3 regions of the Marinobacter sp. DSM 26671 genome follow, and region 1 is predicted to be linked to each of the others. Evidence: predicted binding sites of a transcription regulator. Region 1 holds the regulator's gene; each other region holds the start of a gene.

Region 1 (5,832 bases):
AGAAAATCGTCGCGAGGCCAAGAAAGGCCATGAACCCGACTACATCGGTCACAGTCGTGAGAATCACGCTGCCTGCCAGGGCCGGATCAATATTGCGAGATTTGAGAAACAGTGGCAGAACCGTGCCAACCAGCGCTGCGGCGACAAGATTGATCACCAGCGCGGCAGCAATGATCGCGCCGATCATCACATCCTGGAACCAGAGCATGGCTGCACCCGCCACCACGGCGGCCCAGAGCAGGCCGTTCAGTATCCCTGACAGAAATTCCCGGTTCAGCAGCCAGCCTACGTTGGCGCCGCTGATCTGCCCCACGGCCATACCGCGAATCACCAGTGTAAGCGTCTGACTACCAGCAATGCCGCCCATACTGGCAACAATTGGCATCAGCACTGCGAGCGCCACCACTTTGGCGATCGTGTCTTCAAATAGCCCGATGACGGCGGAGGCGGTCAGTGCCGTAATCAGGTTGATGCCCAGCCAGACGGCACGGCGACGGGTGGTTTTCCACACCGGCGCAAAGGTGTCCTCGTCTTCGTCCAGACCCGCCATACTCATCAGTGAGTGGTCCGCATCCTCCCGGATAACGTCAACCACATCATCGATGGTGATCCGACCCAGCAGGCGGCCCTCCTCGTTTACCACCGGCGCCGAGATCAGGTCGTAGCGTTCAAACAATGTCGCTACCTTGGTGTCGGAGAGGCTCACGGGAATGGGCTCGATGTCGGTATCCATGACTTCCCGCACGGTGGAGGCGGGGTTGGAGACCAGCATTTTCGTGATGGGCAGCATGCCAATGAAATCGTCCCGCCGGCTGACCACGATCAGGCTGTCGGTCATGGGTGGCAGGGTGCGGTGCCTGCGCAGGTAGCGGAGCACAACATCGATACTGATGTCCGGGCGCACCGTAATGGTGTCCGTGTTCATCAGACCGCCGGCGGTGTCCTCCGGGTAGGAGAGAACTTCCTCCACGCGCTGGCGGTCCTGCTCGTCCATGGTGTCCAGGACTTCCTGGATCACCGTATCCGGCAGTTGCTGCAGCAAGTCGGCCAGGTCGTCCGACTCGAAATCCTCGATGATATCCGCCAGTTCCTGAGCGTTCAGCTGGCTCAGGAAGTAGCCACGGATATCGTCGCTCAGGTACTGGAGAACTTCCCCTTCCAGTTGCTTGTCGACGAGATTCCACAGCAGGGCCCGCTGCCGTGGCGGTGAGGATTCCAGCAAATGGGCAATATCACTGGGGCTCAGGCCACCGTTCAGGATGCGGGCAACCTGCTTCAGTGCGCCACTGTCCAGTGCTTCGCTCAGGGAGCGAAGACGCTGGCGGGCCTGGCTTTTTTCCAGAATATCGGTCATGTGTTTATTTTACTCACCCTCACCGAAATAGTCGTTAATCAATTCCACCAATGCTTCGATGGCCTGTTCCTCATCCGGTCCGTCGGCAATGAGCTCCACATCGGTTCCTTTGCTGGCGGCCAGCATCATCACCTGCATGATGTTCTTCGCGTCCACATCCCGGCCTTTGCCGCTGATACGCACGCTGCTGTCGTATTCCGATGCCGTGTTGACCAGCTTCGCAGTGGCGCGCGCATGCAGGCCCAGTTTGTTGATGATGGTAATGGGGCGGCGAATCATGGCTTGATCAGATCTCTTCCCGGGTCTGCAGGTGTGGCAGTTCGGTGTGCCGCACTTGCACATTGCTGTACCGTTGCCGGAAGTACTCACCCAACTGCTCGCACACATACACCGACCGGTGCTGGCCGCCGGTACAACCAATGGAAATGGTCATGTAGCTGCGGTTGCTGTCTGCAAAAGAGGGCAGCCAGGTATCCAGAAATGATTTCAGGTCCTCGATCATCTTCCGGCTTGCCGGTTCTTTTTCCAGAAACTCGATAACCGGCTGATCCGTCCCGACATACTTGCGGAGGCTGGTATCCCAGTAGGGGTTGGGCAGGCAGCGGACATCGAAAACGTAGTCGGAATCCAGCGGCACGCCGTGTTTGAAGCCGAATGACTGAAACAGGAGAGCCAGTTCCTGATCTTTTCGACCGACCACGCGCTGCTTGACCATGTCCCGCAGCTCGTACATGGACATGCCGGTGGTATTTACGTAAAGATCGGAAAGCTTGGAGAGGGGCTCCAGCAGTTTCTTCTCGCTGGTAATGGCTTCCCGGAGAGAGGTCCTGTCGTCACTCAACGGATGCTTTCTGCGGGTGGCGTGAAAACGCTGCAGAAGCGACTGCTCGTCGGCGTCCAGGAAGATGATTTCAACGGTAACCCCGGTTTCCTGGAGGCGCCGGTAGATCTCCTCGAAATTGGCCAGCTCGCCGGAAAGGTTCCGCGCATCGATACTGACGGCCATCTTGCCCAGTCGACCAGGCCTGGTCTGGCTGGCGGCTTCCCGTGTGAGGGGGAAGAGCAGGCCAATAGGAAGATTGTCGATGCAATAAAACCCGAGGTCCTCCAGCACATGAAGTGCGGTACTCTTGCCCGAACCGGACCTGCCACTGACGATAATCAGCTTCATGACCACCTTACCTCCACTGCAGTGAATATCAGCCGCCTGAGGCGGTCATGCGCTGGTACAGCGTGCTGGCGTCCTCGGATTGCCGGAGGCGATCACAGAACGACCGCTCATTGAACTTTTCAGCCAGTTGGCTGAGCAGCTCCAGGTGTTCGCTCGTTGCTTCCTTCGGGACGATCAGGGCGAAAATCAGATCCACCGGCTGATTGTCGATAGCATCGAATTCGACGCTTTCTTCCAGCGTCATCAGCACGCCCACCACGTGATCAAGTCCTTCCAGACGGCAGTGGGGAATGGCGATTCCCTGGCCAATGCCGGTGCTGCCCAGGCGCTCGCGGGAAATCAGGTTGTTGAAGAGCTGGGTCTCGCTGAGCGTGTTGTCCTGATGGTTTATCTGCTCGGCAATAAACTCCAGGGCCCGTTTCTTGCTGGACGCAGCTACCCTGCAGAGGGTGAGCTCCGGAGCAAGAATGTTCTCTATGGTCAGGGATGTGTCGCTCATGGATCGACTGCGTTTCCGTTAAAAAAAAGGCTGCGACACGTTACTCATGTCGCAGCTCGATTAGATGAATTGCATGAAAACAGTCAGTTAGCGAGAGCCGTTTCCGTGCATCCGGTCTACATTCTTTTCCTTGTGCTTGAGGATCTGACGGTCAAGCTTGTCGATCAGGGCATCGATGGCTGCGTACATATCCTCATTTTCTGCCTTTGCGTGAATCTCACCACCAACCACGTGCAGCGTGGCTTCCGCAATCTGGCGCACCTTCTCCACTTCCAGGGTTACCTGGCAGTTGCTGATGTGGTCAAAGTGACGCTCGAGCTTCTGGAACTTCTCTGAAACATAATCCTTCAGTGCGGGAGTAAGTTCTACGTGATGGCCTGAAATATTGAGTTGCATAGGCGTCTCCTGTTGTCATCGTTCCGGCTCCCGGGAGCCGGTCTGGGTGCTGGCGCATTGTGCGCCGGCAAATAGTACGTTGCGCCCGGACCCCGGGGTGTTCAGACCAGCCGCTTGCGTTCGTTCGAAGGCGGAATGTGCATGGCCTCCCGGTACTTGGCAACGGTGCGTCGCGCAACCTTGATTCCCTGTTCTCCTAGCATGGCTGCAATTTTACTGTCGCTCAACGGCTTTTTGGGCGTTTCCGCGGCAATCAGCTTTTTGATCATCGCGCGGATCGCCGTGGAAGAACATTCACCGCCTTCGTCAGTGCTGACATGGCTGGAGAAGAAATATTTCAGCTCGAAAATTCCCCGGGGGGTGTGCATGTATTTCTGGGTGGTGACCCGGGAAATCGTGGACTCATGCATCTCAACCGCCTGGGCGATATCAGAGAGGATCAGCGGTTTCATGGCTTCTTCACCCTGATCCAGGAATCCTTGCTGGTGCTCGACAATACGGGTCGCCACTTTCAGCAGGGTTTCATTGCGGCTCTGCAGGCTCTTGATAAACCATTTCGCCTCCTGCAACTGATCCCGCAGGTAGGTGTTGTCGGCACTGCTGTCCGCACGCCTTATAAGAGAAGCATAGCTGGCATTGACCCGGATGCGCGGTGCAATTTCAGGATTCAGCTCAACACGCCAGCGGCCATTGTGTTTGCGAACGATCACGTCCGGAATCACATAATCGGGTTCGGCCCGGTCAATGACATCGCCCGGCCGCGGATTCAGGCCGGTGATCAGCGCCAGGACATCCCGCAACTGGTCTTCTTTCAGGCGGCTGCGGCGCAGCAACTGGGCGTAATCGCGGTTGCCCAGCAGGTTGATGTAATGGGTAATTACAAGGCGTGCCTGGGCCAGCCAGGGTGTTTCCGGCGGCAGCTGGTTGAGCTGGATCAGCAGGCATTCCTGTAGGTCCCGGGCAAACACGCCGGGCGGATCAAAGTGTTGCAGGCGGTGAAGCACGGCTTCCACTTCATCCAGTTCAAGGGGGTCTTCATCGTTCTCATCCAGCAGTCCGGCGTGGATTTCCTCCAGCGGGCTGGTGATATAGCCCCGTTCGTCCACTGCATCCATCAGGGCATGGGCAATGGCCTGGTCCCGTTCACTGAGGGGCGTCAGATTGAGCTGCCATTCCAGGTGATCCTGAAGCGTTTCGGTCGGGGAATTACGGGTTTCGAAATCGTGATCGTTTTCGTCGTCGTTGCGGGCTGCCGGCGCTGGTGCGGACTGGTAGATGTCGTCCCAGGCGGTATCAACCGGCAGATCGTCCGGAATGTTGTCAGGAATCTCGTTCTCCGAGGACCAGTCCGGGCCGTTCTCGGATTCATCCCAGTCGCTGGCCGGTTCCGGGGCAGCTTCAGCGGCGGACTCGGTGGCGTTGGCCTCGCGCTCGTCGTTTTCGCTGGCTGCGTCGGTCTGGTCATCGTCCTCGGAGGTCTCCAGCATGGGGTTGGATTCCAGTGCCTGCTGGATTTCCTGCTGGAGGTCGAGAGTGGAGAGCTGGAGAAGCCGGATCGCCTGTTGCAGCTGGGGCGTCATGGTCAGGCTTTGACCCAGCTTTAACTGTAAGGAGGCTTTCATAACCATGGTTCAGGATCCGTCACTCATCAGCGCGTTGTGTCATAAGTCGTGAAAAAATCTTTATATGCCGGTTACTTGCCGTGATTTTAATTTACCCTAGCAAGTTCTTTGCCGAGTTTACTTGCTACAGGTCATCAAAACAATCAGCCATTGGGTGTCAGAGTCTGAATTCGTCGCCGAGATAGACTTCCTTGACCTGCTGGTTGGCCAGGATGGCGTCGGCATTGCCGGAGGCGATGATGTGGCCGCCGGAAACAATGTAGGCATTCTCGCAGATGTCCAGGGTCTCACGCACGTTGTGGTCGGTGATCAAAACGCCAATGCCTTTGTCCCGAAGGTGCCGGATGATGTGTTTGATGTCACTGACGGATATGGGGTCCACACCGGCGAAGGGTTCATCCAGCAGGATAAAAGCCGGCTCCATGGCCAGTGCCCGGGCAATCTCCACCCGTCGGCGTTCACCGCCGGACAATGCCATGCCAACACTGTCCCGGATATGGGTGATGTGGAATTCTTCCAATAACCCCTCGAGCTTCTTCTCCCGCTCTGCCTTGCCCAGCCCCGGCCGGGTTTCGAGGATGGCCATGATGTTGTCGCGTACGGACAGTTTGCGGAAGACCGAGGCTTCCTGGGGCAGGTAACCGATGCCCTGGCGGGCCCGACCATGCATGGGCAGGGGGGTGATATCCCGGCTGTCGATCGTGATCCGCCCGCGATCAGCGGGGACGAGCCCAACGATCATATAGAAGCAGGTGGTTTTCCCGGCACCGTTGGGACCAAGCAGCCCGAC
Region 2 (5,832 bases), on a different contig from region 1:
GCCCTCATGGGCGGTTTTTCGGCCACGGGTGATGGCGAACAATTCATCCATGACGTCTTCAATTGAGGCAATCTGCTCTACCTCATACTGGCGGCAGACCTCCTCGCGGATTGAGGTTGGAGCAGCGAACACGCCATAGCCCTGGCTGCCAAATACCTTGATCAGGGCGCTGTCATCTACCCGGGCGACAAGTTTCATGCGAACCCCATTCAGGGAAAACCAGTTCATTAGTCGCTCGAAATAGGGTGCATCCGTGGCGTTGGCCAGCAACGGTTGGCCATTCAGGGATTCGGGAAAACCCTTTTTGAGCTTTCTTGCCAACTCTGGTGCGGCGAACAGGCTCATGCTGGATCCCGCCAGAGGATGTACCGTGAGATTGCCGTCCTCCTGCAACCGTGGCACCCGGTCGGTCAGAACCAGATCCAGCTCCTTGCGTTTCAGGCTAAGCACGAGATCTTCGGTGCGCCCGGTCTGGCATTCAAGCTGGATGGACCGCTCGCCCGCCATCGCCGGCTGCAGCAGGTAGTAGGCAATCAGTTTGTGAATGGAAGCGGAGACGCCGGCTCGCAGGGTCAGCGGGCGCTCGGAAGGATCAAGCCGCAGGGTTTCGGCAAGCTCACCGGTCAGGGCGAATATGTCGTCGGCGTAGCCGAGGATCAGCCGGCCGTAGTCTGTGAGGATCAGCTTGCGCCTTTCCCGGGAGAACAGGCGCCCACCCACTGAGGCTTCAAACGTCGCAAGCTGGCCACTGAGGGTCTGCGGCGCCAGTTCCAGGACTTCACTGGCTCGGGCGATCGAACCTTCCCGGCTGATCACCCAGAAATAGTAGAGATGGCGGAGGTTAAGCTGTTCCATTCCTTTGCCCTGCCCCCGGTTCAGGATGGCCGCGGAATTTTGAGGATTTCACCGAAGGTGACGTATTCGCTTCCCCCGAGACGGCCGATCGGATCAATCGCAGCGCCATTGAAGGTCAGGCGATTCTTGTCATCGTAACGGGCTGCATCATCAGATACCCATACCCGGGTGACTTTTCCGAATACCAGTGACTGAGGCCCGGCACCGATTTCCTTGATGTCGTAGAGCTCGCAGGCAAAAGCCACGTGGCAGTCCTTCAGCCGAGGCAGATTCGAGCCTTCGAAATCCACCAGCTCCAGATCAAGATTTTTCAGTTCGGATTCGCCATGGGGCAAGGTTCGCGAGGATTCTGTGACCGCCGCGGCGAGTTCCCGATGAGCGATATGAACGACAAAATTCTTTCTCGCTTCAATGTTTACCCGGGTGTCTTTCGACACGCCCTCCGCCGGTTTTTTACCAACGGAAATCATCAGCAACGGGGGATTGCTGGTGATCGGCGTAAAGAACGAGAATGGCGCCAGATTGTAGTCCCCATCCGGATTTTCACTCAGCACCCAGGCAACTGGCCTCGGAATCACTGTCTGGGTAAGGATGTGGTAGGCATCCTTCGGATCCATACCCTCGAAATCTATAAGCATCACTCTCTCCCGTTAACTGCAGCTTCGGGCGTTCGTTCGCGCAACAGCCACAAAGTCATCAATAGCCCGTGAAGTATCAGGAAGGGTACGGCAACCATGACCAGACCGCCCCAGCCCAGCCAGCTCAGAATTGCGCCGGCAGACAGCGCCGCGGTCGCCTGGGAGCCAAAAACCATTATGTCGTTCAGGCCCTGGACGCGGAAGCGTTCGGCATCCCGATACCCCCGGGGCAGCAGCGTTGTGCCACCAACGAACAGGAAATTCCAGCCAACGCCGAGCAACAACAGCGCTGACAGATAGTGGTGGAAGCTGACACCACTCGCGGCAAGGGCAATACAGCCCAGGTAGGCCAGCAGGCCCGCTGCCATCATCAGGGGAATGCCTACCACGCGTGTCAGCCAACCGCTGATCAGCGACGGAAGATACATGGCCATTATGTGGAGCTGGATCACCCGCTTGGCATCGTCGAGGTCGTGGCCGGCCATTTCGGTCATGCTCAGCGGCGTCGCCGTCATGATGAAACTCATCACCGCATAGCCAATGGCCGCGGCACTCATGGCAGCCCATATTAAAGGGTTAGCCATAATCTCCCGTAGGGGGCGCCCTCCTCCCGGCCTGGATTCCTGGACGCGCTCGGCCCCTGCCCGGTAACCGATAGCAAGAATCAACAAAGCCGCACCCTGGACGGCCGCCAGCGCGATCCAGCTGACCAGAAACGGGTATTGCTCCGCCGCGCCGCTGCCCAAGCCCGCAACTTCCGGCCCGAGCCAGGCTGCCACCAGCCCACCCAGCAACACGCGAGCGGCAGCAGAACCCGCCATACCCGGCGCCACGGATTCCATGGCCGCAAACCGATATTGGTGAACCACCGCAAGCCCCGTACCACCGACCACGGCGGCAAGACAAAGAAGGGAAAACAGACCAGTCCAGGACGCCAGGCCTCCAATAAGACCTGCAACAATGCCCATGATGGCACCCAGCAGCATCACGCGCTTGCGCCCGATGCGCTCCATTAACCAGGTTGCCGGTTTGATAGCCAGAACGGTGCCTACGACCACCAGACCGACCGGAAGTGTTGCGTACTCGGGCGCAGGGGCAAGCATTCTGCCCTGAATGCTGCCTATAAAAACGATAAAAGGCGCTGTGCACATGGCCAGCGCCTGAGCGGCAACCAGGACCCAGACATTGAGGGGCATGGATTATTTTTTCCTGTAGATGATTCCGGGGTGGCACTGAACCATCTCATAGAGATGGGGCAAGCCGTTGAGCGATTCCGAGGCACCAAGAACCAGGTAGCCGCCCGGGTTCAGGGTGGCGTGCATCCGGGTGAGAATGTCCTTTTTCAGGTCCGCCGAAAAATAGATCAGAACGTTCCGGCACATCACAATATCGAACTTGCCCAGCATATAACGCTCAAGCAGGTTCAACTCCTTGAACTCCACCATGCTCTTGATCTGGGGTTTGATCTGCCAGCCACCGTTCAGGGACGGCGTGAAAAACTGCTTCTGGCGCTCTGGCGAGAGCCCCCGACCAATGGCAAGCATTTCATACTCGCCCTTGCGAGCCACATCAAGAACGCTTTTGGAGATATCCGTCGCGGTGATCTTTACATCCCGCAGCTTCCCGGGCCTCGCCCGCCGAAACTCCTCGACGATCATGGCAATCGAATACGGCTCCTGGCCGGTTGAGCAGGCCGCAGACCAGATACGCAAAGGCTGCATCGAGTTGCGCTCTGCGAATTCGGGAAGCAGTTTCTCCTGAAGAATCCGGAAAGGGTGATTGTCACGGAACCACAGGGTTTCATTGGTTGTCATCGCATCGATGACAGTCTCTTTCAGACCGCCCCGCCCGGGGCGCTTAAGGCGCTCGAGCAGTTCACCCAGGGTATTCAGGCTGTTCTCTTCAAGAATCCTGCGCAACCGGCTTTTGACCAGGTACTGTTTATTATCGCCCAGTAAAATCCCACAGGCATCCTGCAGGAACGATTTGAAGGCTTCATATTCCTGTGGCGTTATTTCCGCTTTCATTGGGTCTCTGTTCTGAGTGAATCTTTGAGCGGCTCCATCAACCCTGGTCGATGATTTCCATCACCCGCTCTGCCAGCTCGTCCGGACTGAACTTTGCCATAAAGTCGTCGGCCCCGACCTTCTTTACCATGGCCTGGTTGAACACACCGCTGAGTGAGGTGTGAAGCATAACAAACATATCCGAAAGCGCCGGGTCCTCTTTCACCTTGGTGACGAGGGTGTAGCCATCCATTTCAGGCATCTCCACGTCCGAGATGATCAGGGAGAAGTGATCCTTGGCCCGGGAACCATCCGCAGTGATTTCCTTCAGATGTTCAATAGCCTGCTTGCCGTCGTTTTTCAGCACCACTTCCATGCCAATTGCGGTGAGACACCGCTGTATCTGGCGCCGGGCCACGGATGAATCATCGACCACCAGCACGGGCAGATGCCCCGGTACCCTATCCGCGCTCTTACTCAGAACGGCTTCGGTTACGTCCTCCCCAAGCGGAGAAACTTCTGAAAGAATCTTCTCTACATCAATGATTTCGATAAGCTTATCATCAATTTTCGTGACAGCGGTAAGATAGACATCCTTGCCGGCCCCTTTGGGTGGAGGCAGGATTTCTTCCCAGTTCATGTTCATGATTCGCTCGACGCCGCTCACCAGGAAACCCTGCGTTTTGCGATTGTATTCAGTGATGATGACGAAACTGGTGGAGAGCTCTTCTTGCGGGATACCGGGCAGACCGATTGCCATGCTCAGATCGATAATGGGGATAGTCTCACCCCGGCTATGGGCTACGCCTCGAACAACCGGCCGGCTGTTGGGCAGGGAGAACAGCTTCGGACACTGCAGCACCTCTTTCACCTTGAACACGTTGATCCCGTAGATCTGGCGCCCCCTGAGACGGAAAAGAAGCAGCTCTAGGCGGTTCTTTCCGACCATCTGAGTGCGCTGGTTGACACTGTCCAAAACCCCTGCCATTTCGATTCTCCTGGCTTGCCGGAATTACAACGGCATATATCTTGCTGTTCACTGAATAATAGCCTGATCGACGGAAACCCGTCATATCAGGGGTGGGTCAGCCCATTTAACGGCCACTTTTACCGAATCCTTAGCCTGATTCGGGCTTTTCTGCCCTGTTGTTGACAGCATAGGACAAACTGATACGTATGCGCATCACGAATTTCGCCCTACTACTGCTAATGTCTGGCCTGAGCACGCCGCTCCTTGCTGGAACGACGGCTGAACAGATTCAGAAAGCAACCCTGGCGTTTCTGGACAGCTTTGCGTCTGAACAGGCCGAGCATGGCTACACCGTTTCCTTCGAACCCGGTTCCATCGACAGCCGCCTCGCTCTCGCCGAGTGCGAAAAGCCTTTGAGTGTAGAGTTCAGCGGGGATCCATGGAAAAGCACCAGCCCGTCGTTGCAGGTAGCCTGCGAAGGAACCCGCCCATGGCGAATGTTTGTTACCGCTTCAGTCTCTATCCATGGGCCAGCCCTGGTGGCAGCGAGGCCACTCACACGTGGAGAGCGAATAACCGAAGGGCTGCTTGCGAAGCAGTCTGTTGAAATCAATTCATCCAGACGGGGCGTGATTACCGACTCGAAGCAGGCGATTGGCATGGAAGTGCGGCGCGCAGTGAATGCCGGATCGCTCGTTACACCAGACATGCTTTCGGCCCCGAATGCGGTCGAACGAGGCGATCATGTTATCATCACCGCCAAAACCGGTGGATTTTCAGTACGTTCCCGGGGCAAAGCCCTGGCAAGCGCCAGCGTTGGCGAACAGGTTCTGGTTGAGAATCTGCGCTCATCGCGCACGATAAGAGCCAGCGTTGTCGCGCCGGGCCACGTGGAGATTCCGATGTGAGCCGCGTGCGGCAGAGGCTTGCCGGAGCGGCAAGTGAATGCCGCAAAACCGGTCGTAAAAGCAGATGAAAAAAAGTGCTAAAAGTACTAAAGGTTTTCGCGGCGCCGCCGTTAAGAAGACATAAACTCGAGTAAGCGCCGCATTCGTGGCGCGACAGGCAAGCAGGTACAGATATGTCAGTTGACTTAAATGGAATTGGCCCCGGCCAGGTCAACACCCAGAGAACCACGGCCGACAAAAGCTCCGGCGCACAGAATACCCAGCCGGCATCCAACGAACAGGCGAAGACACAGGCCCAGGGGGCCCGTGGTGAGAACGTCAGCCTGAGCAATCAGGCAAAGAATCTGAAGCAGCTCGAACAAAAGCTGGGCGATTATCCGGAAATGGATGACGACCGCATCGAGCAGATCCGTTCCGCCCTCGAAAATGGCACGTACAAGATTGACGCCGAGAAG
Region 3 (5,832 bases), on a different contig from region 1:
CGCTCCACCATCGCCACCAGCCAATTACCCATCGAAGAATGGCATGGCGTAATCGGTGACGCCACTCTGGCCGACGCCATCCTGGACCGGCTCGTACACAACGCCTACAAGATCAATCTGCGAGGGGAATCCATGCGAAAACAGCAGGCAAGGTTGACGGGCACTGAGACTTCGGAGTAAGAAGAGAAACCCCGCGTCGCTACGCTCCGATGGGTGGCAGTCTTGCTCCGGTCCGGGTGGCAGGCTTCACGTGGAATGGGTGGCAACCTTCAGCGGTTTATGCAAGGACGTAATGAAAAATAAGAAAGCGTAAAATTTCCCGACGTATATTGTAAGCTTTGCTTTACGAAATGCCGAATCATTCGTAGCAGTGTTCGTACTGTTCCACCATCTGTTTGGCCGAAAATCGTTCCTCAAAACGCCTTCTAGCGTGTTGCGACATTCTGGAAAGGGCGTTTGGGTCTTGCAGCAACTCCTGGATGGCCCGTGTAAAGGCGGGAAGATCGTCGCTCTCAACCAGTTTTCCTGTTTCGCCATCGGCGACGATTTCGGGTGTTCCGCCAACACGAGTGGCGACTGTCGGAATTCCCAGGCTCATGGCTTCCAGAAGCGTCATGGATGTGCCTTCGGTAAAGGAGGGCAGCAGGAATATATCCATCAGGCTCAGGTAGTCAGCCGGCTCTGATTGAAAGCCTGTAAAAATAACTGACTCTCCCAGGTTTAATTCAGCTGCAAGCTTTTCCAGGTTGTCGCGTTCCGGGCCGTCGCCCACCAGGAGCAGCCTTACAGGGACGTCTTGATCGAGCAGAGTTCGCGTCGCCTTCAGCATCAGTGCCTGGTTTTTCACCGCGTCCAGTCGGGCAACGGTACCAATGACAGTTTCTTCTGCTTTTATTCCCAACTGATCTTTCAATGCAGAGCGTTTTTTCTCGGTAACTTCTAGTGGTGCAATGCCGTTATAGATGACGCTGATTCTGTCTCTGGGGAAGTATTCGTATTCCACCAGAGCGTCGCGCGTCGCGGAGGAGATTGCGACAAGTTTGTGGGAGGTCCGGGCTATGAAAGGATTGATGAACCTTGCTTTTTTTCGGTGGTGGTCCGGATGAAAGCGCCCATGCTCTGTGAAAACCACCTTTGCTCCCGTGCCCCAGTGTGCAAACCAGCCATAGGCGTAAGGTGAGTATTGGTGGCAATGGACAATATCGAATTTGCCGGACTTGATCAGTTGCCTCAGCCAGAGAATGGTTTTTATATCAAAGCCGGAGGCTCGTTGGCGCGCGTGGTGTTTTATACCGCACTCGGTTTCCAGTGCCTGGCCAATGGCGCCAACTTCCCCATCAATACAGGCAATTTCGTTGTGGAACCGGTCTTTGTCCAGGTTGGTGACTAATTGCCGGATGACTTGTTCGGTGCCGCCGAAGCCCATGTTGAAGGTGACATGGAGAATGCGAACGGGTGTTTTCGTTATTTCCATGGGGTAGGAGCCGATAATTTTGGGGTCGTGAGGCCTGAGTATATCGGGTTCTTGTTCACACAGTGAATGATGTCTGGAACAAAGAAAAGCCAGCTATCTAGCTGGCTTTCGTTGGTAACTGGGCTGAAATCAGGAGAGCTTTTTGCGGCGAACTGCCACAAGGCTCAGAATGCCCAGGCCAAACAGGGCCAGAGTACCCGGTTCTGGCACGAGCGATACGTTGTCCAGCATGATGCCAATGTTGTCGCCACCGCGATGTTCGAAAATGAGCTTGCTGGTGGTCTGGCTGGTCAGGGTGATATCGCGCACGATGGTCTGCCAGGGATCGTTTGCAGACAAAGTGAAAGTTTCGCTCAGGAACCCGTCCAGACCAACGACTACGGAGTCGCTGGTGCTGTTTCTTTGATTACCGGAAATATCAAAGCTCAGCGTGTAGGTGCCTGGGTCCAGTGTCAGCGAAATGCTTTCGAGAGTGCCGGCGTTTCGATTGGAGCCATCCAGGTCCACACACTTACCAGTGCCACCGGCACAGGTAAGGCCCCATTTATTCGGGGTGGAAATAAGATCGACAGTGCCATCGGTGACGTCCCAATTCTGGAAGTCATCATAGTTCGTTTGCGATCCGCCGTTCGGAAGCTCCGAGTCAAAATCGTCTTGAAAAATTACGCCTGCGTTGACAGACAGACTGAAAAGTGTGGCGGAGAGGAGTGCGGCTAACCGTTTATACATCATATTGGTACTTCCCAAATTAAACCAATGCGTTAATGCAGCCTACGTTTTAATCAGCAGGATTGGTGCCAATAATTAAGCATTTGATTTAATGAGCTTTTATCGTTGGTAGGTTAGGAGAGTGTAAAGAAAGTCGACGGGAATTCTGATCCATGTGTCAATTAATTTACAGCTGGGCTTCCACCATGGTTTTGGTGCGCTCGAGTCGGGATAATTCGTCACTGCAATCCCTGTCTTTGCAGGGCACCTGAATGGTAACGAGAGCGAACCGGCTCTCACCGGACAGAGTGGCGGGGATCTGAAGAAGTTTGGCCTGGCGGTAGTTCAGGCTAGTTCTGCTTCCCACCTGATACCACTGGGCCATAATGACACGGTCCCGGGTGAGGATGTTTCGATAGAGCAAAACGCCCGGTGCAAGTCGCTCTTCTATTTGCCAGGAGGACTTGTCGAACATCTGCGGCAGGTAGGGCACAAGTTTTTCGTCGGATTTGGTTTTCTGGCTTTGGGCCAGAGATACCCAGCTATTCCTGGTGCTTAGAATCGTTTGGTCGAGCGCCGAAGGCAGGCTGATTGGCAATGGCAGCTCAGCGCTTGCCTGCCTTGGCTGGAAGCCTTCAAGCTGTAATGCCCAGGGGGGCTGCTGGCCTGCGCTTGTTTGTGCCAGCGTCAGTGCAACCGGTCCCAAAAGCACCGCAACGATGATCGCTGGAATGCCGCCTTTAGTGATTTTCAGCTTGCCTGTCTCGGGATCGTCGTTGGATGTGCTTCTCTTGCGAACGGGAGAGAAGTACAGAGCTGGAAGAATAAAGGCCCCAAAAACAATCCAGCCCATGGTTTCGTGGTCGGTGAGCAGATCGCTCTCCATGTTGGTTTCATAGGCAACGAACACCAGGATGGTAATGCGAACCCAGTTTGCGACCAGGCCGATCAACATGGCTACAACTACGGTGATCAACCAGCCTTTCCAGCGGTAATCATTGAGAATGGAGGTCATCATGGCCAGCAGAATGGAAATGGCAAAATAACGAATGCCGGAACAGCCATCGGCAATCAGGAGTCGGCCGTACGGCAGGGTAATGCTGTTTCCCTCAATCAAAGCTGTCATCCCGAACAATCGAACCCAGCTGCCCACAACAACACTGGCAAGTGATACCAGCGGCGGCACCAGATCTGCCCAGAACGGCAGTGAGAGTGAGAGCAGGGCAAGGTAGGGCAGAAAGCAGAGCGACCTTTGCAGGCCGAGGAGTGTCCACGATACAGCCATTACACCCGCTGGCAGCATCAGGTAGGCGAGGGTATCAATGCGCACCAGCTCTAGCAGGAGCCACACGAGAGTAACACCGATGAGCGCGATGCCGCCGAGCAAGTGGTATGGCTTTTGGCTCAAGCTACTCGTGCTGCTCGCGGGTTTGGGCGGATGAATCAGGACCAGGCCCAGAAAGATGATGGCGGTAGCAAGGCCATGTGCAAGAACTTGTTCAAATTCCAGCCAGATTCCAGTGAGCCGGTACCAGGTAGGGAAGAAGATGACAAGAGCGACGCCTGTCACCATTAGGTAAGGCAGGGCGTGGGGGAAATTGTCTAATGTCTTCCTTAACATTTTGATCCGCCTGACTTCTCTTTACCAGGAAGCTTATAGTGTCTCTCGTTTACCGAAAATACAAACCTGCACCCATAAAAAAAGCCAGCCGAAGCTGGCTTTCTTTAAAACCCTGCCGAAAATCAGGCTTTCTGACGACGGCGGGCTGCACCAAGGCCGGCGAGTCCAAGACCGAGAAGGGCGAGAGTGCCCGGCTCAGGAACTGGTGTGACAGATTCAACCATCACTACGAAGTCCGTGTAGTCAAAGTCGGAAAGCTGGCCGTTTTCGCTCTTAAATACCAAGTCTTCCCACGCCAGGATAAATTCATTAGCACCAAACGGTGCACCGCTGCCGCCAAGGCCGAAGGTGTCAATATTTTTTGTGCCATCTCCTTCGTATGCGACCATGTGGTCGTCTGCAATGCCGTCGCCGTCGGTATCGCCATTTCTCGAGGACTCAGAGAAAAATACGCCGCCACGATCATAGTACGAAGAGTCTAGATAGTACCCGAAGGTTGTGCTGGCAAATGTCTGTTGAAAGCTGCTCACCTCTACACCAAATTGATTTTCAGTCTTCGCTTGGAAAGTGGTAGGTGAGATAAAAGGGAGGAGCTTTAGCGTACTGGTATAGCCTGTGTCGGCGCTGCCATCGAACAGCTCTAGCCTTTTGGAGGAGTCTGTGATGTCGTAAATACCAAAGGTCGTATTAGGTTTGAAGCCGGCAAAGCGGAACATCAGGCTGTTTGCTGATTGCGTTGAAGCGTTTATTTGCCATTGCTCATCGGGACTGTATTGGTCGTTGTTGACGTCATAAAAGTCGCCATTAGTCGTTCTTGCGTCTAGCTCGTTTTGAAGTGCGTTGCCTTGAATCGCAGTAGCACTTGCAGTGCTGGCAAAGACAATAAGGCTAGAAGCCAAAATGCTATGCTTAAGTTTCATGGGTATTCTCCGGTTGTTTAGCTCTAAATCCCTGTAGTCTGCTTTGCAACCAGGCTGTCTCTTATTGTTCTAGAGATCCTTGGCTTTCCGTCCCATCCTCGCGAATGGTTTGGCTTCCGACCGGGTACTACCCCGATCCTCACCCTAGAACAAGCGAGAAGCGTGCCATTAATCTATAGTTCTGAAATCCTTGAAAAAAATCCCGGTATTTAAATAAGGGCTGTAAAAAAATTCGACATTGAAACGAAGAAGGCCGGAGATACGGTAGTCTCCGGCCTCACTGTCTGGCTTGATTTGCGGGCTTTGTCGATCTTCTTTACATGGCCTGCTTAACGGTTTCGAGGTGAGCGCGGATTTCAGCGTTATCCGGAGCAAGAGCCACGGCCCTTTCAATCACTTCTTTCGCTTCGGCATGTTTGCCCGCGAGGTGCAGGATCCAGCCATAGGTATCCAGTACGGCCGCATTGTCGGGGGCAAGGTCCCGGGCGCGACCAGCCAGTTCCATGGCACGGGCAGAGTCATCTTCGCGCAACAGCCAGGCCAGGTTGTTCAGGGCAGCAATGTTGTTGGGTTGGCGGGAAATAACCTGCTCATAGTGGTTGGCGGCCACAATTTCCTGCTTGTTGGCCATCAGCCAATCTGCTCTAGCCATGTGGGCGGTACTGCTGTTTGGCGCAACACTGAGCCAACTGTCCGTCAGTTCGTCCTCTGCCTCGGGCGCTTCTGTTTTTGCCAGGCCAAGAAGAGAGGGCATCAGGCCGACATCCTGTGATGTCTGCCATTGCTCAAGAAGGTAGTTGAAGGCCGGCTTGTTACCTTCTTTTTGCCTGAGCAGTGCTGCACGCGAAAGAACCACGGGTCGCTCCGTGCCAAACGTGTCTTCAACGGCATCCAATGCATTCAGCGCCTCGTTCAATTTGCCTTCCATCTGGTAAATACCCACGGGGAGAAGCGCGTATCCCAGGTTTTCCGGCTCTAGGGCGATGGCTTCGGCGGCTTTTGCGCGGGCAGTGGCGTAATCCTCGTTGGCTGCTGCTGTCTGGGCCTCGGCTCGCAACAGTTGTCCGGTCGCACGGTTGACGGCCTCGGAGTCGGAGGTCTGCCATTCA

Evidence for each region. The regulator sigma-54, encoded in region 1, starts transcription at its own class of promoters, with help from an activator protein. The targets are predictions, from matches to a motif close to ANTGGCATNNANNTTGCTNT.
Region 2: a site for sigma-54 is predicted at 4,516-4,535, ahead of flgA (flagellar basal body P-ring formation chaperone FlgA). Genes of this name have one in related genera too.
Region 3: a site for sigma-54 is predicted at 2,257-2,276, ahead of BM035_RS13085 (PEP-CTERM sorting domain-containing protein). Genes of this name have one in related genera too.

The regions. Positions count from the first base shown of each region.
Region 1 covers NZ_FONF01000005.1:152,469-158,300, reverse strand. The annotation lists gene mgtE (magnesium transporter) at 1-1,354, opposite strand, end outside; gene BM035_RS07545 (HPr family phosphocarrier protein) at 1,364-1,633, opposite strand; gene rapZ (RNase adapter RapZ) at 1,641-2,525, opposite strand; gene ptsN (PTS IIA-like nitrogen regulatory protein PtsN) at 2,554-3,024, opposite strand; gene hpf (ribosome hibernation promoting factor) at 3,112-3,420, opposite strand; gene BM035_RS07525 (RNA polymerase factor sigma-54) at 3,522-5,048, opposite strand; gene lptB (LPS export ABC transporter ATP-binding protein) at 5,200-5,832, opposite strand, start outside.
Region 2 covers NZ_FONF01000013.1:113,509-119,340, reverse strand. The annotation lists gene BM035_RS14970 (LysR family transcriptional regulator) at 1-855, opposite strand, end outside; gene BM035_RS14965 (flavin reductase family protein) at 876-1,493, opposite strand; gene BM035_RS14960 (MFS transporter) at 1,493-2,689, opposite strand; gene BM035_RS14955 (CheR family methyltransferase) at 2,693-3,520, opposite strand; gene BM035_RS14950 (chemotaxis protein CheV) at 3,558-4,487, opposite strand; gene flgA (flagellar basal body P-ring formation chaperone FlgA) at 4,676-5,377, shown strand; gene flgM (flagellar biosynthesis anti-sigma factor FlgM) at 5,551-5,832, shown strand, end outside.
Region 3 covers NZ_FONF01000011.1:61-5,892, forward strand. The annotation lists partial or broken gene istB (IS21-like element ISSpu5 family helper ATPase IstB) at 1-180, shown strand, start outside; gene BM035_RS13080 (glycosyltransferase) at 359-1,474, opposite strand; gene BM035_RS13085 (PEP-CTERM sorting domain-containing protein) at 1,604-2,206, opposite strand; gene BM035_RS13090 (exosortase/archaeosortase family protein) at 2,370-3,803, opposite strand; gene BM035_RS22975 (PEP-CTERM sorting domain-containing protein) at 3,926-4,723, opposite strand; cyclic di-GMP riboswitch class I at 4,765-4,847, opposite strand; gene BM035_RS13100 (tetratricopeptide repeat protein) at 5,040-5,832, opposite strand, start outside.